Regions from separate parts of the Cupriavidus sp. FW305-27 genome, predicted to be linked through region 2. Evidence: predicted binding sites of a transcription regulator. Region 2 holds the regulator's gene; each other region holds the start of a gene.

Region 1 (5,639 bases), on a different contig from region 2:
GCTCGCCGATCTCGTCGCCCAACGCCACGCGCGACTGCTCGGCCACCACCACCGGGCCGATGCGCCATGTCAGCGGCAGGCGCGGGCGGGTGGCATCGAGCAACGGCAGCGCGTGCGTCTGCGTGGCCAGCGCGGACAGACCGTCGGCAACCACGAACACCACATCGGGCGCCTCGCCAGGGCGTGCCGCGGCCAGCCGCGCGCGGCTGGCATCGTCCAGGCGCCGGCCCAGGTCTGGGCGCCGCAGGTAGTGCGCGCGGTCCGGCGCGGCGCTGTGCACGGCAAGGTTCGGCACCCCCGCCGCATCCAGCGCCGCGGTGACCGCGCCCACGTCCAGCGGCAGGTGCACCGCATCGCGCGCCTGCGCATGGGCCAGCCCGAAGGCCAGCACCGCATCGGTGGTCTGGCTGTGGCCGGTACGGCCCAGCGCTACACGCGCGCGCGTGAACTGGCGCAGGCGTTGCCAGGGATCGGCATCGGTGTTGGCAGGATCGGCGGGAGGCGGGCGTCTGGCCATCATCGGCTGTACCTTACAGGCTGTGGGCCATCTGCAGCAGCGGCTGGCGCGCGGCGGGCTCGAGCAGCCTGCCGCTGGCATCGGCAATGCCCATGCGCTGCAGCCAGGCCTCGAACTCCGGCGCGGGGCGCAGCCCCAGCACCTCGCGCAGGTACAGCGCATCGTGGAACGAAGTGCTCTGGTAGTTGAGCATGATGTCGTCGGCGCCGGGCACGCCCATGATGAAATTGATTCCGGCCACGCCGAACAGCGTCAGCAGCGTGTCCATGTCGTCCTGGTCGGCCTCGGCATGGTTGGTGTAGCAGACGTCGCAGCCCATCGGCACCCCCATCAGCTTGCCGCAGAAGTGGTCTTCCAGACCGGCGCGGATGATCTGCTTGCCGTCGTACAGGTATTCGGGACCGATAAAGCCCACCACCGTATTGACCAGCAGCGGCGCGAACGCGCGCGCCACCGCGTAGGCGCGCGCCTCCATGGTCTGCTGGTCGACGCCGTGGTGCGCATTGGCCGACAGCGCGCTGCCCTGCCCGGTCTCGAAGTACATCAGGTTGTCGCCAACGGTGCCGCGCGCCAGCGCCTGCGCGGCGTCGTGCGCCTCGGCCAGCAGCGCCAGGCTGATGCCGAAGGCCGCATTGGCGCGCTCGCTGCCGGCCACCGACTGGAACACCAGATCCACCGGCGCGCCCTGCCCGATCGCGCGCAGGGTATTGGTGACGTGGGTCAGCACGCAGGATTGCGTGGGGATGTCGAAGCGGCTGCGCAGCTCGTCGATCATGCGCAGCAGCGAGACAATGGCGCCCAGGTTGTCCGAAGCCGGGTTGACGCCGATGGTGGCATCGCCGCAGCCATAGAGCAGCCCGTCGATGATCGACGCGGCAATGCCCTTGGGATCGTCGGTCGGGTGGTTGGGCTGCAGCCGCACCGAGAGCCGGCCCGGCAGCCCCACCGTGCTGCGAAAGCGCGTCACCACCTGGCACTTGCGCGCCACCGCCACCAGGTCCTGGTTGCGCATCAGCTTGCTGACCGCGGCGGCCATCTCCGGGGTGATGCCCGGCGCCACCCGCGCCAGCATGGCGCTGTCGGTTTCATGCAGCAGCAACCAGTTGCGCAGGTCGCCCACGGTAGTGGCGCCGATGGCGGCAAAGGCCGCGCCATCGTGCCGGTCCAGGATCAGGCGCGTGACCTCGTCGTCCTCGTACGGCACCAGCGCCTCGGTCAGGAACTGCTTGAGCGGCACCTCGGCCAGCGCCAGCCGCGCGGCCATCCGCTCCTGCTCGCTGGCCGCGGCAACGCCCGCCAGCGCGTCGCCGGAACGCGCCGGGCTGGCCCGGGCCAGTAGCGTGCGCAGGTCGGCAAAGACGTGGTGGTGGGTGCCGATGGTGTGGGTGTAGGCCATGCGTTCCGTTCCTGGACTCTGGAGAAAACGATGACAGCGGTGCGCCGGGCGCCTTGCCGGGCGCGATTCCCCCTAATATAGACAGCCTTTGCGTGTGCCGTGATGCCAACATCGCCTCAGCGCACACGGCCTGACTCAGGAACAACATCTGGATCGGCGAGAATCCAGAATAAATTTTGAGCAAATTGCATGCCGGAGACCCCGATGAAAGACCCAGACCCGACCGCCACCCCGCGCCTGCTGCCGGCCGCGTGGTACAGCGTCGGCACCGTCGCCTACCTGCTGACCGCCCTGGCGCTGTGGACCGTGCTCCACGCCAACCTGGTGGCGGCATTGCTGTCCGGCCTGCTGCTGTACTCGCTGGTGGACGTGCTGGCGCCGCGCCTGCAGCGCCTGCACCAGCGCCACGACGCCCTGGCCGTGGCCATCCTGTCGGCGCTGATCCTGCTGGGGCTGACGCTGGCGGGCTGGCTGCTGGTGCGCTTTGTCAGTGGCGAAGGCAATACCCTGGACGGGCTGCTCAACCATGTGGCCGACATCATCGACCGCTCGCGCGGGCAGATGCCGCCGTGGCTTAGCGATGCGCTGCCCAAGGGCGTGGACGAGCTGGCCAACACGCTGATCGAGACGCTGCGCGAGCATGCCGCGATGGCGCAGAAGCTGGGCGCCGAGGTGCTGCGCACGCTGGTGCATATCCTGATCGGGCTGGTGATCGGCGCGATGGTGGCGCTGTACCGCGCGGTGGTTCGGCCCAATCGCCGGCCGCTGGCCGCGGCGCTGGTGGCGCGCGCACGCACGCTGCAGCAGGCGTTCTCGCAGTTCATCTTCGCGCAGATCCAGATCTCCACCATCAACACCGTGCTGACGGCGATCTACCTGCTGCTGATGCTGCCGCTCTTTGGTGTGCACCTGCCGCTGACCAAGACGCTGGTGGTGATCACCTTCGTTGCCGGGCTGCTGCCGGTGCTGGGCAACCTGATTTCCAATACGGCCATCGTGGTGGCCTCGCTGTCGGTGTCGCTGCCGATCGCGGTGGCGTCGCTGGTGTTCCTGGTGGTGATCCACAAGCTGGAGTACTTCCTGAACGCGCGCATCATCGGTGCGCGCATCCAGGCCGCGGCGTGGGAACTGCTGATGGTGATGCTGCTGATGGAAACGCTGTTCGGCATCCCGGGCGTGATCGCCGGACCTATCTTCTATGCCTACCTGAAGCGGGAGCTGGCCGGCGCCGGACTGATCTGAGTGCCGCAGCCGGCTCGCCGCGGCGGTGGTAGGACCAATGCCTGCTCAGGCGCCGTCCTGCTCCACCCGGCTGCGCACGAAGTCGATATGGGTCTGCATGGCGGTGCGCGCCTCTTCCGGGCGGCGCGCGCAAATCGCATCGCACAGCGTGCGATGCTGCAGCAGCAACAGGTCTGACGCGCCGTCGTCCTGTTCGCGCAGGCCGGTGCCATTGATGGTGATGTGCTCGCGCAGCATGCCGATCACGCTGGTATGCAGGTGCAGGAACATGGTGTTGTGCGAGGCCTGGGCAATGGCGTCGTGCAGCTGCGCATCGGCATCGGCCTCTGCCTGCTTGTCGTCGGCGGCGCGCGCGCGTTCCAGCTCGGCCATCAGGGCGCGGATCCGCTTCACGTCAGCGGCATCCGCGCGCAGCGCCGCAAAATACGCGGTCGCGCCCTCCAGCACGCGGCGGAACTCCAGGATGTCGTCGCGCAGCGCGGGGTGGTCGGCCACCAGCTGGCCCCAGGGCGAGGCAATGCCGGCGCGCAGCTGGTCGGTGGCGTAGACCCCGGCACCGCGCCGGCTCTGCAGCAGGCCGCGCGCGGCCAGGCGCTGGATCGCCTCGCGCACGGTGTTGCGCGCCACCTCGTATTGCCCGGCCAGCACCCGCTCGGCCGGCAGCCGCGTGCCGGGCGGCCAGGTGCCGTCGAGCAGCGCGGTCTCGATCCGGCGCATGACCGACTCCACGCGTCCGCGGGTGCGCCCGTGCCTTGCTGCCGCTGCCGTCATGCCGTGTGTCCTCGCTCCTGAGCTTGCGCGCGTCGTCGGGCAGATTGGTCCAACCAATTTGTACCGCCGCGCGGAAGCGGGAATTATGCGCCGAAACGTGCGACCCCAGCACGTCCGGAGCGAGACATGAAGGATCGTCAGTACCCCACCGGCCCTGCCCCCACGCAGGCCTACCTGTTTGCCACCTGCCTGGTCGACATGTTCGTGCCGCAGGCCGGCCTCGACGCCGTGCGGTTGCTTGAACGCGAAGGGCTCACCGTGCACTTCCCGCGCGGCCAGAGTTGCTGCGGCCAGCCCGCCTACAGCAGCGGCAACCCCGACGCGGCCCGTGCGGTGGCGCGCGCCCAACTCGACCTGTTCAGCCAGCCCTGGCCGGTGATCGTGCCATCGGGCTCATGCGCGGGCATGATGCGCCACCACTGGCCGCAGCTCTTTGCCGACGATCCGGTGGCCGGCCCCAAGGCACTGGAACTGGCCGGACGCATCTATGAACTGGGCGAATTCCTGCTGCATGTGCTGAAGGTGGACTTTGGCGATGCCGCAGCGGCGGGCCAGGCGCAGGAGCGCATCGTGCTGCATACCTCGTGCGGCGCCCGTCGAGAAATGGGTACGCGCCAGCACGGCGTGGCCCTGGTCGACGCGCTGCCGGGCGTGACCCGCGTGGAGCATGAACGCGAGTCCGAGTGCTGCGGCTTCGGCGGCACCTTCTCGCTCAAGCATCCCGATATCTCCGGCGCCATGGTGCGCGACAAGGTGGCCTCGGCCTGCGCCACCGGTTGCGACCGGCTGGTCTCGGCCGACTGCGGCTGCCTGCTCAATATCGGCCATACCGCGGCGCATGACCGCGCCCCGCTGCAGGTGGAGCACCTGGCCACCTTCCTGTGGCGCCGTAGCGGAGGTGCCGCATGAGCACGCCCGGCGCCCGCGAACGCATGCTCGGCCGGCTGCGCGCCGCCGCGCCTGCACCGTCCCCAGGCACCGCGGAACTCGACCGCCGCATCGACGGCCATTTCGAGGCACGCCGCCATGGCACGCCAGCCGTTGGCGAACTGGCCGGCGCGATGCAGGCGGCACTGCAAGGGCTGCATGCCGAGGTCTGGTGCGCCAGCGAAGCGGCCTGGCCGGCATTGCTGGCCACTGAGCTGGCCAATGCCGGCGTGAAGCGCCTGCTGCTTGATCCCGCCAGCCAGGCCGGTGCCGCACTGGCGGCCGCCTTGCCGGCCCACATCGAAGCCATCGGCTACGACCGCCCGATCGAAGCGTGGAAGGCGGAGCTGTTCGACACCATCGATGCCGGCTTCACCGTGGCGCGCTCCGGCATTGCCGCCACCGGCACGCTGGTGGTCGCGCCCGATGCGGGCTCGCCACGCACGGTGTCGCTGGTGCCGCCGCTGCATGTCGCGCTGGTGCGCGCCTCGACGCTGCACGCCGACCTGCATATGGCCGTGCGCACCGAGCGCTGGTCCGACGGCATGCCGGCCAACCTGGTGCTGATCTCCGGCCCCTCCAAGACCTCCGACATCCAGCAGACGCTGGCCTACGGCGCGCATGGTCCGCGCCGGCTGTGGGTCGTGATCGAGACCGACACTGCGGAGGCCGGGCAATGAGCCAGCACGCACTGAATTTTGTTCCGCCGCAGGACTTCAAGGCACGCGCCCGCGAAGCGCTGGACGATCCCAAGCTGCGCCAGAGTTTCCGCGGCGCGATGGACTT
Region 2 (5,639 bases):
CACTCAGGCTCGCCCGCGACACTCTCCAGACCGAAGCCGATGCGGTTTCCGCACTTTCCGGACGCCTGAACGGCGACTTTGCCCGTGCCGTGCTGCTGATCCTGCAATGCACCGGGCGCGTGGTCGTCTCGGGCATCGGCAAGTCCGGCCATATCGGGCGCAAGGTCGCGGCCACGCTGGCCTCTACCGGCACGCCGGCGTTCTTCGTGCACCCGGCCGAAGCCAGCCACGGCGACCTGGGCATGGTCACGCGCGACGACGTGCTGATCGCCTTCTCCAATTCGGGCGAGACCGGCGAGCTGCTGTCGATCATCCCGATCGTCAAGCGCATCGGCGCGCGGCTGATCTCGGTCACCGGCAACCCCGACTCCAACCTGGCCAAGCTGGCCGACGTCCACCTGGACGCGGCGGTCGAGAAAGAAGCCTGCCCGCTGAACCTGGCGCCGACGGCCAGCACCACCGCGGCGCTGGCGCTGGGCGATGCGCTGGCAGTGGCGGTTCTCGATGCGCGCGGCTTTGGCGAGGAAGACTTCGCGCGCTCGCACCCCGGCGGCGCGCTCGGGCGCAAGCTGCTGACCCATGTGCGCGACGTGATGCGCACCGGCAACGCCGTGCCCGAGGTGCGTGAAAACACCCCGCTGGCCCAGGCGCTGATGGAAATCACCCGCAAGGGCATGGCCATGACCGCCGTGGTGGACCCGGACGGACACGCCATCGGCGTCTTCACCGACGGCGACCTGCGCCGCCTTCTGGAAACCCCGCGCGACTGGAAGACCGTTCCCATCGGCGACGTCATGCACCGCAACCCGCACGTGGTCAACGAGAACCAGCTCGCCGTCGAAGCGGTGCAGGTGATGGAGGCCAACCGCATCAACCAGCTGCTGGTGGTGGATGACGACGGCCGCCTGACCGGCGCGCTGCATATCCACGACCTGACCCGCGCCAAGGTCATCTGAGCGGGCGCGGGCCCGGCACAACCGGCACAACGCCAAGGACACCATGCAGGCACTCCTCGCCTCCCTCAGCGGCATCGTCATGCGGCTGCTGCCGCTGCTGCTGATGGCCTTCGTGGCGGGCAGCACGTTCTGGCTGGTCCAGATCAACTCCCCCAAGGAAGACCCGGCCGCGCAAAGCGCCAAGAAGCATGAGCCCGACTACTTCATGGACCGCTTCTCGGCCACTGAGCTGGCGCCGGACGGCAGCACCAAAATCCGCTTTACCGGCGAGCGCATGGTCCATTTCGAGGATGACCAGACCTACGAGGTGACCCGGCCCGCCATGCGCGCGTATGAGCCGGACCGCCCGCCGGTCACCGCCCGCGCCGATATGGGCCGCATGAACGCCGAGGGTTCGGTGATCGACCTGTACGGCAACGGCTTCGTCATGCGCCAGCAGGGCGTGGACGTGTCCAAGGACCCGCAGCTGACCGCCGCATCCAGTTATTTCCAGCTGCTGGTCAATGACGACATCGTCAAGACCGACAAGCCGGTCAAGCTGACGCGCGGCCCGTCGGTGATGACCGCCAACGGCCTGATCTTCAACAACGTCACGCGCGAAGTACAATTGCTCGGCAATGTACGCGGCACCATCATCACCGGGCCGACCCCTGGCCGCGCGCCGGGGTCCTGAGCCCCGGCCCGGGGGCCGCACCAACCCGCACCAACGTACCCAGACGCCCTCAAGCAACCCTGCCAACATGACTGCTTCCCTGACGACATCGTCCCGTCGACGCACCGCCCCGGCCCTGCTCGCCCTGGCCATGGCCTTCGGCCTGCTGGCCCAGCCCGCCCTGGCCGAGCGCGCGGACCGCGACAAGCCGATGGTGCTGGAGGCGGACAACGCCAGCTATGACGACGTCAAGCAGATCTATACGCTGACCGGCAATGTGGTGCTGACCAAGGGCACCATGATCCTGAAGTCCGACGCCGCCGAACTGCGCACCGATCCCGAGGGCTACCAGTTCGCGGTGGCCACCGCCAAGCCGGGCAAGCAGGCCTACATCCGGCAGAAGCGCGAAGGCGTCGACGAATACATCGACGGCTGGGGCGACCGCATCGAGTACGACGGCAAGCAGGAGTACTCCAAGCTGATCGGCAATGCCCGCATGGCGCGCCTGCAGGGCGCCAAGCAGGTCGACGAGATCCGCGGCGCGGTGCTGACCTACGACAGCCGCAAGGAGTTCTACACGGCTGCCGGCGGCGGTAGCGGCGATGCCGCGGCCGCCAATCCGTCCGGCCGCGTGCGCGCGGTGCTGTCGCCGCGCCAGGACCAGAAGGCCGGCGCCACGGGCAGCGGCGGCTCGCCGCTGGACCTGAAGCCGGCGCCCGCGCCTGCCAACAAACCCTGACGCCTGGCGCCGGCTGCGTGCATCGCATGCGGCCGGCGCCAGAAACGCCTGAACGCCAGACTGTGCCAATGACCGATACCGCAACCATCGCCGACAAGCCTTCCGTCGAAGCCTCCACCGTCCTTGCCGGCGGCAGCACGCTGGTCGTGCGCCACCTGAAGAAACGCTATGGCTCGCGCACGGTGGTCAAGGACGTCTCGCTCGACGTGAAGAGCGGCGAGGTGGTCGGCCTGCTCGGGCCCAACGGCGCGGGCAAGACCACCTCCTTCTACATGATCGTGGGCCTGGTGGCGCTGGACGAAGGCGATATCGTGCTCGACGGCGACCACATCAGCGGCCTGCCGATCCACGAGCGCGCGCGCATGGGGCTGTCGTACCTGCCGCAGGAAGCCTCGGTATTCCGCAAGCTCAACGTCGAAGAGAACATCCGCGCGGTGCTGGAGCTGCAGGTGAGCAACGGCAAGCCCCTGCCCAAGGCCGAGATCGAGCGCCGCCTGGATTCGCTGCTCGACGACCTGCAGATCGCGCACCTGCGCAACAACCCGGCGCTGTCGCTGTCGGGCGGCGAGCGCCGCCGCGTGGAAATCGCGCGCGCGCTGGCGTCGTCGCCGCGCTTCATCCTGCTGGACGAACCCTTCGCCGGCGTGGACCCGATCGCCGTGGGCGAGATCCAGCGCATCGTCAGCTTCCTCAAGGCACGCAATATCGGCGTGCTGATCACCGACCACAACGTGCGCGAGACGCTCGGCATCTGCGACCACGCCTACATCATCAGCGAAGGCACGGTGCTGGCCGCGGGCCAGCCCGAGGAAATCATCGCCAATGACGCAGTGCGGCGCGTCTACCTGGGCGAGAACTTCCGCATGTGATGCAGCGGCCTGCCATGGAGCGGCAGGCCTATTCGCGGGCGCACGTGGGCCTGCCACAGCCAGCAGCGATCAGACCGCATAAGCGATAGCAATTTCCGTTCCAACAACGGAAAGATGCGCATAGAATAGGTCGCATGAAACCGTCGCTACAGCTCCGCCTTTCCCAGCATCTGGCCCTGACCCCGCAACTGCAGCAGTCGATCCGGCTGCTGCAGCTTTCCACATTGGAACTGCAGCAAGAGGTCGAACAGGCACTGACGGAAAACCCTCTGCTCGAACGCGAGAACGACTGGATCGAAAGCCCGCTGCGCGTGGCGGCCGACGGCTCGGTCAACCTGCAGAGCGCACCGGCGCCCGCGCCGGCAGAGCCGCAGGGCAATGGCGAGGCCCGCGCCGACGGCGCGGCTGACGACGACAGCTATGGCGACAGCGGCAACGGCGACGACTATGGCAGCAGCGACTGGAGCCTGGACGACTTTGCCCGCCGCCCCCAGGGCGACGAGGACGAAAAAACGCCGATGCAGCTGCGCGAAGCCGAGCCCACGCTGCGCGAGTACCTGATGGAACAGCTCACGCCGCTGAAGATCTCGGCGCGCGACAAGGGCCTGGCCATCTTCCTGATCGAATCGCTCGACGACGATGGCTACCTGAGCGCATCGCTTGAGGAGATCTGCACGGAGTTGCCGGAAGAACTCGAGTTCGAGATCGAGGAGGTCCACGCCATCCTCACGCTGCTGCAGAGCTTCGACCCGCCCGGCGTGGGCGCGCGCAACGCCGCCGAGTGCCTGGCCCTGCAGTTGCGGCGCCTGACGCACCCGCAGCGCGAACTGGCCCTGAACATCGTGACCAACCACCTGGAGTTGCTCGCAGTACGCGACTACACGCGGCTGAAGAAGGCGCTGCAGGTGGATGAAGCGGCGCTGAAGTCCGCACACGAACTGATCCGCTCGCTGGCGCCCTACCCCGGCCATGCATACAGCCGCCCGGAGGCGGACTTCGTGGTGCCGGACGTGTTCGTGCGCAAGGGTGGCGGCGGCTGGATCGCGCAGCTCAATCCGGATGTGATGCCGAGGCTGCGCATCAATGACATGTATGCGCAAATCCTGCGTGGCGCAAAGGGTGAGTCCGGCACCGCCGGGCTGCAGCAGAAGCTGCAGGAGGCGCGCTGGCTGATCAAGAACATCCAGCAGAGGTTCGACACAATCCTGCGTGTCTCACAGGCCATTGTCGAGCGTCAAAAGAACTTTTTCAGCCACGGCGAAATCGCCATGCGCCCCTTGGTTTTGCGGGAGATTGCCGATACACTGGGTTTACACGAGTCAACCATCTCCCGGGTGACGACCAATAAATATATGGCAACGCCGATGGGTACTTTCGAACTGAAGTACTTCTTCGGCAGCCACGTGTCCACCGAAACCGGTGGCGCGGCTTCGTCAACGGCCATCCGCGCCTTGATCAAGCAACTGATAGGAGCCGAAGACCCGAGGAATCCCCTTTCCGACAGTCGCATTGCCGAACTGCTGGGCGAACAAGGCTTCGTTGTCGCACGCCGCACCGTTGCCAAGTATCGCGAAGCCCTGAAGATCCCCGCAGTCAATCTCCGCAAGTCTTTGTAGCCGAGCCCACCGCCTGCCTGGTGAGGCTCTTTCAGAAGGAGAAGCGCTATGAACTTCAAGATCAGTGGACACCACCTGGACATCACGCCCCCTCTGCGTGAGTACGTGGAAACGAAGCTGGAGCGAATCGTCAGGCATTTCGATCAAGTCATTGGCGTTAGTGTGCTGCTCTCTGTCGACAACCATAAGGAAAAGGACCGGCGTCAGTACGCGGAAATCAATCTACATCTCAAGGGCAAGGACATCTTTGTCGAAGCGCATCACGAAGACCTGTATGCAGCGATCGACGCACTCGTCGACAAGCTGGACCGTCAGGTGATCCGCTACAAGGATCGCGTGCAAGGCCACGACCGCGAAGCGGTCAAGTACCAGATGGCCGCAGCGCAAATGCAGCAATGACCGTGCCCGGCAGCCCCGCAGCGGGCTGCTGAATCAGGATTGAACAGGCAAGCCGCGCCAAGAAGCGCGGCTTTTTTGCGCCCTCGCGTTCCCGGTTGCCGCCGGCATGCCGCGCCCGCACTGGCGGCGCGCCCCGGCTGTGGCGCCGGAGCCGATGCTTTTCACCCGAATGAGCAAGGGTGTTCGCAAGCGCTGCGCCAAGGTGTATGCTGCGCCATACAAAGAGAGGGAATCCTGGCCGTGCCCCGCACCGGTGCACCGGCTCCCCGCCGCGGAGGCACCATTGCATCACCATGTATCTTTCTGCACCGGCTTGCCCCGTTGCGCTGCACAATGCGGGAGTAGTCGCTGCTCTATAATGGGCCGGACGCCTCCGGCCAGGCCAACGGCAGGCCGGAGCCAGCCCAC
Region 3 (5,639 bases), on a different contig from region 2:
GATGCCTTCCGCCGTTTCCGCGGCACGCAGTGGATGCAGGAACCCTGCCGTTCCTGCGACCAGCGCGAGCAGGACTACGGCGGCTGCCGCTGCCAGGCGTTCCTGGTCACCGGCGACGCCACCGCCACGGACCCGGTGTGCGAGCGCTCCGGCGCGCACGACAAGGTCAGCGAGATCGTGCTGCAGGGCCGGCTGGCCGTGGCGCAGGCACGCGAGCAAGCGATGGTATTTCGCAGCGATGGCAACTCGCTGCGGCTGAGCAGCGGCCAGCGCTAAGAAAGGAAAAACCCCGGCATGGCAGGCGCCAGCCGGGGTTCCTTGCCGGCATGCCGGCATCGTCAAGACAGTCGCCGGCCTCAGCTGGCACTCAACACCCACTCCGCCAGTTTCTTCGCATCGTCCTCAGCAAGGCTGCCATGCGGCGGCATCGGAATCCGCCCCCACGCGCCCTTGCCGCCTTCGCGGATCTTCTTTGCCAGCCGCTCCGCCGCCTGGCTGTCGCCCTTGTACTTGGCAGCCACCTCGGCAAACCCCGGGCCCACCAGCTTTGACTGCATGCCATGGCAGGAAAAGCAGCCGCTCTTGTCGGCCAGGGCCTGCATGTCGGCGGCCGTGCCGGCCAGCGCCGCGCCCGGCAGCAGCGCCGAAGCCACCGCCAGCGCCATCCATTCCTTCTTCATACCTGAGTCCCGTTTCATCCTGTTGCACCCGCGCCCGGCGCCCGCATCGCACCCATGATGCGATGCGGGCGCCTGGCAGTGTCATCTCCCGCCAGCTCAGCTCTTGTGCAGCTTGAACACCCACACCGAGCCGCCCTGCTCCAGGAAGTTCACGCGCTTGGCCACCTCGCCGCCCCACAGCGGCACCGCGCCGCCCCAGCCGGACACCACCGCCACGTACTGCTCGCCGTTCTCTTCCCAGGTGACCGGGGGCGCCACCACGCCGCTGCCGGTCTGGAACTGCCACAGCTCCTTGCCGGTCCTGGCGTCGGCCGCCTTCAGGTAGCCTTCCGGCGTGCCCCAGAACACCAGCCCGCCGGCGGTGGTCATCACCCCGCCCCACAGCGGCGCGCTGTTCTTGACCTCCCACATGATCTTGCCGCTCTTGGGGTTGATGGCCCGCAGCGTGCCGATATAGTCCTCGTTCAGCGGACGGATGGTGAAACCCGCGCCCAGGAAGGCAGCGCCCTTCTTGTAGCTGATGGGCTCGTTCCAGATATCCATGCCCCACTCGTTGGCGGGCACGTAGAACAGGCCGGTCTGCGGGCTGTAGGCCATCGGCTGCTGGTTCTTGCCGCCAAGGAAGCCCGGCGCGGCAAACACGGACTTGCCCTTCTTCTCGTCGCTGCCGGCGGCGGGGTCGCCGGGGCGGCCTTCGGCGATGTAGTTGGGGCGGCCGCTCTTCAGGTCGATGCCGGTGGCCCAGGTGATCTTCCTGACGAAGGGGAAGGCGTTGACCAGCTTGCCGCTGGCCGCGTCGTTGACGTAGAAGAAGCCATTGCGGTCGGCCTTGCCGCCCATGCGCTTGCCGTCCAGGTCGAAGGTCACGAACTCATTGACGCCATCGAAATCCCAGCCGTCGTTCGGGGTGTTCTGGTAGTGCCAGGCGATCTTGCCGGTGGCGGGATCCAGCGCCACCGTCGAGGCCGAGTAGAGGTTGTCGCCCTTGCGGATATGGCTGTTCCACGGCCCCGGATTGCCGGTGCCGAAGTACACCAGCCCGGTGGCCGGATCGTAGGTGCCGCCCAGCCAGGTGGCGGCGCCGCCGGTCTTCCAGGTCTCGCCCGGCCAGCTTGCGTTGGCGGTGCCGGTCACGCCGTTCTCGGTCTTGTTGCCGTCCTTGTCGTACTTGTAGCCCATATGGCCTTCGACCACCGGCCGCGACCACACCAGCTGCCCGGTCTTGGCATCGCGTGCGTCGACCCGGCCCACCACGCCGAACTCGCCGCCCGAGATGCCGGTCAGCACCATGCCCTTGACGATCATGGGCGCCGCCGTGTACGAATAGCCGGCGGCGTAGTCCTCCAGCTTCTCCTTCCACACCACCTTGCCGGTCTTCTGGTCCAGCGCCACCAGCTGCGCATCGAGCGTGCCGAAGATCACCAGGTTGTCGTAGAGTGCCGCACCGCGGTTCACCACGTCGCAGCACGGCATGATGCCTTCGGGCAGCCGGTGCTCATACTTCCAGAGCTTGCGCCCGGTCTTCAGGTCCAGCGCATAGATGCGCGAATACGAGGCCGTCACGAACATCTTGCCGTCATGGATCAGCGGCTGCGATTCCTGCCCGCGCTGCTTCTCGCCGCCAAACGAGAACGACCACGCCGGCACCAGCTGCCCGACGTTCTTCGTATTGATGCGCGACAGCGTGGAATAGCGCTGGCCTTGCGGGCCCATGCCCCACGACAACACATCGCCGGGGCTCTTTGCGTCGTTCTCGATCATGGCATCGGTCACAGCCGCCTGCGCGGCCAGACTGGCCGCGGCAGCCGCAACCGCCATCACTACTCGTAACGTCCTCATTGCCATCTCCTCTCTTGTTTTGGGTTTCCCAGGTGCGCCACTGCGCCACCCACCAGACACGCCTTTGGCAATTCCCATGCCAGTCGCATCCCCGCACCAGCACGCCGGTTGCGGCCCGGTTGCGTGATGACGGCCGTGCCAGCGCGCAACACTGCGTTGCAGTTGCTCCAGAACTGAACAGCCCGCCTCGGCTGGCCAGCGTCAGTGGCCAAGCGCGGCTTCCTCACGCGCCGGGTAGAGATGGCCGACGTTGCGCAGGTACTCCGCGGGCATCGCGGCCCAGTGCGCGTAGGGCTGCGGCACCGGCATCGCCATGACCTCGGCCAGGTCCCGCCCCTGCGCCGCGGCCTCGCGCAGGCGCGTGTCCAGCCATTGCAGGTAGCCGCGCGTCTGCGCGATGGCCTCAGCGCCGCCGCCGGCCGCAGGCACTGGCCCGTGGCTGGGGACCAGCACGCGCGCCCCGCTGTCGGCCAGCAGCGCCTGCAGCCGGCCCAGGCTGGCCAGCCAGCGGCCGATATCCGCGTGCGGCGTGGTCGGAATGCGTTGCCGGAACACCAGCCCGCCGGCAAAGACCACGCCCGCGCTGTGGTCCAGCACCACCAGGTCGTCGCCGGTATGGCCGTCCAGGCGCACCATCTCCAGCGTATGGCGCCCGATCGTGAGCCGGCCCGGCGCCAGCGCGTGCGCAGCCGGCACGGGCTCGGTGCCGCGCATCCAGTCGCCGCACAGGCGGTAGAGGTTGTCGGCATAAGCGGCGCCCTCGCGCCGCGCCCCGTCGATGGTGCCGGCCAGGGCGCTGCCGCCCACATCGGCATAGGCCTGGTTGCCGAAGAAATAGTCGGGATGCAGGTTCAGGTTCAGCACCAGCCGCACCGGGGCGGCCGTGACCGATGCAATCGCCTTGCGCTGCTGCTCGCCATACAGCCGCGACGGGCCGGTGTTGATGACCACCACCCCGTCGCCGGTGTCGATAAACGCCGTATTGATGATGTTGCAGCCGTTGCCGGCCGCGAAGTCGGCATTGGAGCCTTCCAGCAGCCACACGCCCGCGGCGATCTCGCGCGGGGCCAGGCGGTAGTCAGGAGGCTGCAGCGCGGCCTGCTGGGCGAGTGCCGGCGGCACGGGCTGGCCCGCCAGGCATAGCAGCAACCACAGTAGCAATCGTCGCTTCATGGCGATACCCGCGCCGCGATGCGGTTGCCGTTGTTGTCGTGGCCGGCCACCGTCATGCCCGGCGGCACGGCATCGCGCAGGTCGAAGGAGAAAATCGGGTTCTCGGCAACCGGCTCATGCAGCGTCAGTCGCAGCAGCGGCTGCCGGGCCGCGTCGGCCAGGACCAGGGTCTCGATATGGAACGCCGGGATGCCCGCCGCCAGGCCGGTATCCATCGGATGCATCACGCGCAGCCGCACGCGTGCCGCGGCCCCGCCGAAGCCCGGGAACACGCGCGCGTCCACGCGGTTGAGCGTGCGGCTCCAGCTGCCGTCGCGGCGCGTGGCGCCGGGCACCGTGCAGCCCCCGCCGCCGGCATCGACCAGCACGCTGCCGACATGCCAGGTGCCATCGCGCGTGCGCGCCGCCACCCGCACCGGCGATGCCTGTTCCAGCTTGAAGCGGAACGACAGCGACGGGCGCACCCGCAGCGGTTCGAACGCCAGCACCTCGCGGATCGGGTTGCGGTCCACCGCCACCACGATGCGATCCACTTCGCCCAGCGCCGAGGCATCGAAGGCGATCGGCACGCGCATGGGGTCTTCCGCAAACGCCGGCCCGGTCACCCTGACGCGGCTGTCGAACACCACCGGGCCAGACTGCAGCAGCTCCTTGTGGATCCAGGCCCATTGCGGCGACTGCAGCGGATCGCTGTGCGCGATGACGGCGCCCGCTGCCCCGGCAGCCGCTACCGCCGCACTGGCCAGGCCCAGTGCGGCCGCCATCAGCAGGAGCATGCCCCACGTCCGCCGCCTCATGCCTGCTGCCCCCGGCGCGCCATGCCGCGCTGCGGGTCGTAGCCCTGCAGCGCCAGCGCGAAGAACACCACCGCGCTGCCCGCCACCACCGCCAGGCTCAGCGGCGCCACCTGCCCGTACAGCGCAAAGCGGATCGCCTCGACCGCGTGGGTGAAGGGATTGAAGCGGGCCAGCTGGTACACCAGCTCCGCGCCCGACTCCTGCAGCTTCCACAGTGGATACAGCGCCGAGCTGATGAAGAACATCGGGAAGATCACGAAGTTCATGGTGCCGGCAAAGTTCTCGAGCTGGCGCACATGGACCGACAGCAGCAGGCCCAGCGCACCCAGCATCAGCGCGGCCAGCGCCATGGCGCCCGTCGCCGCCAGCAGGTGCAGGGACTCGAAGCGGATGCCGAAGGCCATCGCCACCAGCAGGAACGCGGCCATCTGCAGCAGCGACAGCACCGTACCCGCCGCAAGCTTGCAAGCCAGCAGCCAGCCCCGCGGCAGCGGCGCGGTCAGCAGCAGCCGCATCACGCCCATCTCGCGGTCGTACACCATGGCCAGCGACGACTGCATGCCGTTGAACAGCGCGATCATGCCCAGCAGTCCGGGCGCCACGTAGACCTTGTATTCGATGTAGGTGTCGTAGGGCGGCGCAATGGCGACGCCCAGCGCGTTCTGGAAGCCCGCGGCAAACACCAGCAGCCACAGCAGCGGGCGCACCAGCGACGACAGCAGGCGCCCGGGCTGGCGCAGGTACTTGCGCAGCTCGCGCCCGCAAACCGCGCGCAGCGCGCGCCAGCGATGGATCAGGATGGAGGCCATGGGTGCGCTACGCGGATGGGGCCCGGCATGCCGTGTCGGCTTCATCGGCGCCCAGGGTGTCGAGGTTGTTCTTCGGATGCAACACGCCTTCCACCGGGGCCATGCCGGCCACGCCGTCGGGGTGGGCCAGCAACACCGGCTGGCGCAGCTGGCGGTCCCAGCGGCGGAACGACAGCGGCGGCCCCTTGAAGCCGTCCACCACCACCTGCCCGGCGGCAAGCGCCTGCGCCTGTCCGGCAAACCCGGCCCCGGGCAGGCGCGCCACGCTCTCGGCAATGGCCTTGACCGCCACCCAGGCAGCCCAGTCGTAGCCGGTCATCGGACGGCCCGCCGCGCGCATG
Region 4 (5,639 bases), on a different contig from region 2:
CAGGCTGGTGCGCAGTCCGGCATCGGCCTCGTTCTTGCGGGCGGCTTCGACCGCGGCGCGCGAGGCGCTCTCGGGCTGGTCGCGCAGCGTGGCGATGGCCTGCGCGCGCACCGCGATATCGGGCGACTGCAGCAGCAGGCTGCTGGCGGCGCTGTCGACCAGCGCGCGCAGGCTGTTGTTCAGGGTCAGGGATTCGAGCTCGTCGGCTTTCACCGCGACCGGCTTGCCCGTGACAGCATCGACGGTCTTGTCGCCATCCTGGCGCACCATGCCGACCGACGGCGCATATTGCAGCGCGTCGTCCTGCAAGGCCTTCAGGATCGGGCCGGCCTGTTCCGGCGGGGCCTTGGCCAGCGCGGTCAGCGCCGCGGTCTTGGCATCGAAATCGTCTTCGGCCAGCGGCTTCAGGTCGGCCTGCGTCAGCGCCGCGGCCCACGGCGCAGCCGCCAGCAGCAGCGCCGCCAGCAGGGCGCGCAGCCATGGCAGGATGGAAACGGATAAGGGATTGCGCATAGGTGCTGGCGAGTTGCGGAATAAGTGTTTGGGGAGAAGGCAGGTGTCCATGACGAAGCGAGTGCCATCTGGCTGGCAAGCGCCAGCCCTCTCCCCCAGCCCCTCTCCCGCAAGCGGGAGAGGGGAGCCAACCGGCAGCGGGTGGCCCGGCTTACATCACCTTGTCCGGCTTGCCTTCATTACCCGCGATGAACGGGCTCCACGGCTGCGCGCGCACCGCCTTCGGCGTCTTCCACACCACCGAGAACTGGCCGTCGCCCTTCACTTCGCCGATCATCACCGGCTTGTACAAATGGTGGTTCTCGCCCATGGTCAGCGTGAAGCCGTCCGGTGCCTTGAAGGTCTGGCCGTACATGGCGGCGCGCACCTTGTTGGTATCGGTGGTGCCAGCCTTCTTCACGGCCTGCGCCCACATATGGATGCCCACGTAGGTGGCTTCCATCGGGTCGTTGGTCACACGCTTGTCGCCGCCGGGCAGGTTGTTGGCCTTGACCCATGCCGCCCACTGCTTGCGAAAGGCGTCGTTCTCGGGGTTCTTGACCGACATGAAGTAGTTCCATGCGGCCAGGTGGCCCACCAGTGGCTTGGTATCGATGCCGCGCAGTTCCTCCTCACCCACCGAGAACGCCACCACCGGCACGTCCTTGGCCTTCAGCCCGGCGTTGCCAAGTTCCTTGTAGAACGGCACGTTGGAGTCGCCGTTGATGGTGGAGATCACCGCGGTCTTGCCGCCCTGCGAGAACTTCTTGATATTGGCGACGATGGTCTGGTAGTCGCTGTGGCCAAACGGGGTGTAGACCTCTTCGATGTCCTTGTCGGCCACGCCCTTGCTCTTCAGGAACGCGCGCAGGATCTTGTTGGTGGTGCGCGGGTAGACGTAGTCCGTGCCCAGCAGGAAGAAGCGCTTGGCGCCGCCGCCTTCCTTGCTCATCAGGTATTCCACCGCCGGAATGGCCTGCTGGTTGGGCGCTGCACCGGTGTAGAAGACGTTCTTCGACATCTCTTCGCCTTCATACTGCACCGGGTAGAACAGCAGCGAGTTCAGCTCTTCGTAGACCGGCAGCACGGATTTGCGCGACACCGAGGTCCAGCAGCCGAAGGTCACCGCGACCTTGTCCTTGGTGATCAGCTGGCGCGCCTTTTCCGCGAACAGCGGCCAGTTCGAGGCGGGATCCACCACCACCGGCTCCAGCTTGCGCCCCAGCACGCCGCCGCTCTTGTTGATCTCGTCGATGGTCATCAGCGCCACGTCCTTCAGCGACGTCTCCGAAATGGCCATGGTGCCGGACAGCGAGTGCAGGATACCGACCTTGATCGGTTCCTTGGACTGCGCCATGGCCAGCGGGCTGGTACCGATCATTGCCGCGGCGGCTATCGCCGACAGCTTCAGCATGTCACGTCGTTGCATTTGCAGCTCCCGTTTATGGTGTTAGTCAGGGACTACGCTCCCCGGGTGATGCTTCTGCAACTAGCGTGCCATGGAGGCAGGCCGCCTGATACCCACCGCACCCCCGGCAGATGGCGTGCTGGCGCGGCGCGCAGGCGCTGCCGCCGCCCGCGATCGCGCATCCGCACCAGAGCAGTGCGGGCGGCGCACGCACCACTCCCGTGCATCTGCGCAATTCCGTGCGGGCGGCATGCGCAAGGCACCAGGCGATGCGCGTCCCCGCACCAAGGCCGGGCACCACGCCCCAAGGCAGGCGACGGGCAAAAAAAACGGGGCCCCTTGCAGGGCCCCGCTCTCGATGCCAGGACGTTGGTCCTTACATCACCATCATGTTGGCATTCAGGTTGTGCATGATCCACAGCGAACCCGCCACCACGATCACCAGGATCAGCGCCGTGAACAGCAGCGCGATCACGTTGCTGCGCTGCTCGGAGGACGTGTCCAGGTGCAGGAAGTACTTCAGGTGGACCAGGATCTGGACCGCGGCCATGCCGAGGATGATCCAGAGGATGGTGCCCTTGTCCATGCTGCCGTCCATCACGAGCTTGAACGGGATCACGGTCAGGATCACGGCCAGGATGAAGCCGATTGCGTACGACTTGAAGCTGGCGTGGGTGTCATGACCCGCGTGCGAGTCGTGCGAGTCGTGGGCGCCGTGCGCCGCCGGTGCGTTGTGTTGTGCCATCACAGATGTCCCATCAGGTAGACCACGGTAAACACGCCGATCCAGACCACGTCCAGGAAGTGCCAGAACAGCGACAGGCACATCAGGCGCTTGCTCAGGGTCGGGGTGATGCCCTTCTTCGACAGTTGCCACATCAGCACGATCATCCACAGCATGCCGCTGGCGACGTGCAGGCCGTGGGTGCCGACCAGCGTGAAGAACGACGACAGGAAAGCGCTGCGGCCCGGGCCGGCGCCTTCGGCGATCAGGTGATGGAATTCGTTGATTTCCATCGCCATGAACGCCGCGCCCAGCAGGAACGTGACGCCGAGCCACACCTGCACGCGGCTCAGGCTGCGGTTCTGCAGCGAGATCATCGCCATGCCGTACGTGATCGAGGAGAACAGCAGGATGAAGGTCTCCACCAGCACATAGTTGAGCTCGAACAGCTCCTTCGCCGACGGGCCGCCTGCCAGTTCGCCGCGCAGCACGGCGAAGGCCGCGAACAGTCCGGCGAAGATGATGCAGTCGCTCATCAGATAGATCCAGAAGCCATACACCGTATTGGCACTGGTATCGTGGTGCGCATGGTCATGGCCATGCGCGTCGGCTTTGGCCGGTGCGCCGGCCTGCGCGGGGATGCGGTCTAGGACTTGAGTCGACATGGTTCTCAGGCTTGCGAAGCAATGCGCTGCAGATGGCGCGTTTCGATCTGCTCGACCTCGGTGGCCGGCACGTAGTAGTCGATATGGTCGTCGTTGCTGCGGTGGATAAACGCCCACACCATGCCCACCAGGCCAACGATGGCCATCCACCAGATATGCCAGGTCAGGGCAAAGCCGAACACCAGGCTGAAGGCGCCGATGATGAAGCCCGCGCCCGTGTTCTTGGGCATGTGGATCTTCTCGTAGCCTTCGGTCGGCAGCGTCTCGCCACGGGCCTTCATGTCGGAGAACGCGTCCAGGTCACGCACCACCGGGGTGTGCGCGAAGTTGTAGAACGGCGGCGGCGACGAGGTGGCCCACTCCAGGGTACGGCCGCCCCACGGGTCGCCGGTCACGTCGGCCAGCTTCTTGCGGTCGCGGATCGACACCACGATCTGCAGCACCTGGAAGAAGATGCCCAGCGCCACGAACACCACGCCCACGACGGCCAGGTACAGCCACGGCGTCCAGGCCGGGTTGTCGGTGTGGTTCAGGCGGCGGGTCATGCCCATCAGGCCCAGCACGTACAGCGGCATGAAGGCGAAGTAGAAGCCGACCAGCCAGCACCAGAAGGCGCACTTGCCCAGGCGCTCGTTCAGCGTGAAGCCGAACGCCTTCGGCCACCAGTAGGTGATGCCGGCCAGGTAGCCGAACAGCACGCCGCCGATGATCACGTTGTGGAAGTGGGCGATCAGGAACAGGCTGTTGTGCAGCACGAAGTCAGCGGCCGGCACGGCCATCAGCACGCCGGTCATGCCGCCGATCACGAAGGTGATCATGAAGCCCAGCGTCCACAGCACCGGCGAGGTCATCTGGACCCGGCCGCGGTACATGGTGAACAGCCAGTTGAAGATCTTCACCCCGGTCGGGATGGAGATGATCATGGTGGTGATGCCGAAGAACGCGTTGACGTTGGCGCCCGAGCCCATCGTGAAGAAGTGGTGCAGCCACACGATGAACGACAGCACCATGATCGCGGCGGTCGCGTACACCATGCCCTTGTAGCCGAACAGCTTCTTGCCCGAGAACGTGGCGATCACTTCAGAGAAGATGCCGAACGCCGGCAGGATCAGGATGTACACCTCGGGGTGGCCCCAGATCCAGATCAGGTTCACGTACATCATGGCGTTGCCGCCACCGTCGTTCGTGAAGAAGTGGGTACCGACGTAGCGGTCCAGGCCCAGCAGCGCCAGGGTCACGGTCAGCACCGGGAAAGCGGCCACGATCAGCACGTTGGTGCACAGCGCGGTCCAGGTGAACACCGGCATGCGCATCAGCGTCATGCCCGGCGCGCGCATGCGCAGGATCGTCACCAGGAAGTTCACGCCGGTCAGCAAGGTGCCCAGGCCCGAGATCTGCAAGCTCCAGAGGTAGTAGTCCACCCCCACACCCGGGCTGAAGTCCAGTCCCGACAGCGGCGGGTAGGCCAGCCAGCCGGTCTTGGCGAATTCACCGACGCCCAGCGAGACATTGACCAGCATGGCGCCCGACACGAACAGCCAGAACGACAGCGTGTTCAGGAACGGGAACGCCACGTCGCGCGCGCCGATCTGCAGCGGCACGACCAGATTCATCAGGCCGGTCATCAGCGGCATGGCCACGAAGAAGATCATGATCACGCCGTGGGCGGTGAAGATCTGGTCGTAATGCTCGGGCGGCAGCACGCCGGTCGCGCCATTGGTGGCGAGCGCCAGCTGGGTGCGCATCATGACCGCGTCGGCGAAGCCGCGCAGCAGCATGATCAGGGCGACCAGGCAGTACATCACGCCGATCTTCTTGTGGTCGACCGAGGTGAACCACTCGTTCCAGAGGTAGCCCCACTTCTTGAAATAGGTGATCGCGCCTAGCAGCGCGGCACCGCCCAGGGCGACGCCGGCCAGAACGACCATGATGATCGGCTCATGAAACGGAATCGCCGACAAACTCAACTTGCCAAACATCATTGCTCCTAGGATTGCGCGCCCAGCGCCTTCACAGGCGTGGTCATCGACAGCTGCTCTTCACCGAGGGTGTTGCGCGACGTGCAGATCGGGCCGCCCTTGAACCCGTCGGCGGCGAGCGCCGTGCCGCTGTGGTCCATGTACTTGTGCAGGATGTTGTGGAAGAGCTTGTCTTCCACCTTGCCGTAGTACGTGACCGGCTCCTTCTCGCTGGGTTGTGCCAGCGTCTTGTAGCCTTCAACCCCCAGTTCGGTGGACGAGGCGCGAACCTTGGCGACCCACTGGTCGAACTCGTAGTTCGACATGGCGACCGCCTTGAACTTCATGCCCGAGAAGCCGCCGCCGCTGTAGTTGGCGGATACGCCGTCGTA

What was found. The regulator sigma-54, encoded in region 2, starts transcription at its own class of promoters, with help from an activator protein. The targets are predictions, from matches to a motif close to TGGCANGNAANCTGCTTT.
Region 1: the regulator sigma-54 is predicted to act here: its motif matches at 2,091-2,108, upstream of AC3WRI_RS12710 (ethanolamine ammonia-lyase subunit EutB).
Region 3: the regulator sigma-54 is predicted to act here: its motif matches at 2,584-2,601, upstream of AC3WRI_RS07400 (PQQ-dependent methanol/ethanol family dehydrogenase).
Region 4: the regulator sigma-54 is predicted to act here: its motif matches at 1,975-1,992, upstream of urtA (urea ABC transporter substrate-binding protein).

Annotation. Positions count from the first base shown of each region.
Region 1 is NZ_JBYTAG010000021.1:61,682-67,320, forward strand. Features, by position in the region: gene eutC (ethanolamine ammonia-lyase subunit EutC) at 1-520, opposite strand, end outside; gene AC3WRI_RS12710 (ethanolamine ammonia-lyase subunit EutB) at 531-1,913, opposite strand; gene AC3WRI_RS12715 (AI-2E family transporter) at 2,118-3,155, shown strand; gene AC3WRI_RS12720 (FadR/GntR family transcriptional regulator) at 3,201-3,872, opposite strand; gene AC3WRI_RS12725 ((Fe-S)-binding protein) at 4,053-4,835, shown strand; gene AC3WRI_RS12730 (LutC/YkgG family protein) at 4,832-5,533, shown strand; gene AC3WRI_RS12735 (LutB/LldF family L-lactate oxidation iron-sulfur protein) at 5,530-5,639, shown strand, end outside.
Region 2 is NZ_JBYTAG010000065.1:13,021-18,659, forward strand. Features, by position in the region: gene AC3WRI_RS25990 (KpsF/GutQ family sugar-phosphate isomerase) at 1-956, shown strand, start outside; gene lptC (LPS export ABC transporter periplasmic protein LptC) at 1,000-1,629, shown strand; gene lptA (lipopolysaccharide transport periplasmic protein LptA) at 1,697-2,347, shown strand; gene lptB (LPS export ABC transporter ATP-binding protein) at 2,416-3,216, shown strand; gene AC3WRI_RS26010 (RNA polymerase factor sigma-54) at 3,351-4,832, shown strand; gene hpf (ribosome hibernation-promoting factor, HPF/YfiA family) at 4,881-5,231, shown strand.
Region 3 is NZ_JBYTAG010000011.1:22,989-28,627, forward strand. Features, by position in the region: gene pqqE (pyrroloquinoline quinone biosynthesis protein PqqE) at 1-276, shown strand, start outside; gene AC3WRI_RS07395 (c-type cytochrome) at 357-680, opposite strand; gene AC3WRI_RS07400 (PQQ-dependent methanol/ethanol family dehydrogenase) at 777-2,519, opposite strand; gene AC3WRI_RS07405 (quinoprotein relay system zinc metallohydrolase 1) at 2,721-3,692, opposite strand; gene AC3WRI_RS07410 (quinoprotein dehydrogenase-associated SoxYZ-like carrier) at 3,689-4,468, opposite strand; gene AC3WRI_RS07415 (ABC transporter permease) at 4,486-5,298, opposite strand; gene AC3WRI_RS07420 (type 1 periplasmic-binding domain-containing protein) at 5,306-5,639, opposite strand, start outside.
Region 4 is NZ_JBYTAG010000031.1:39,409-45,047, reverse strand. Features, by position in the region: gene urtB (urea ABC transporter permease subunit UrtB) at 1-513, opposite strand, end outside; gene urtA (urea ABC transporter substrate-binding protein) at 665-1,921, opposite strand; gene cyoD (cytochrome o ubiquinol oxidase subunit IV) at 2,277-2,645, opposite strand; gene cyoC (cytochrome o ubiquinol oxidase subunit III) at 2,645-3,289, opposite strand; gene cyoB (cytochrome o ubiquinol oxidase subunit I) at 3,295-5,268, opposite strand; gene cyoA (ubiquinol oxidase subunit II) at 5,277-5,639, opposite strand, start outside.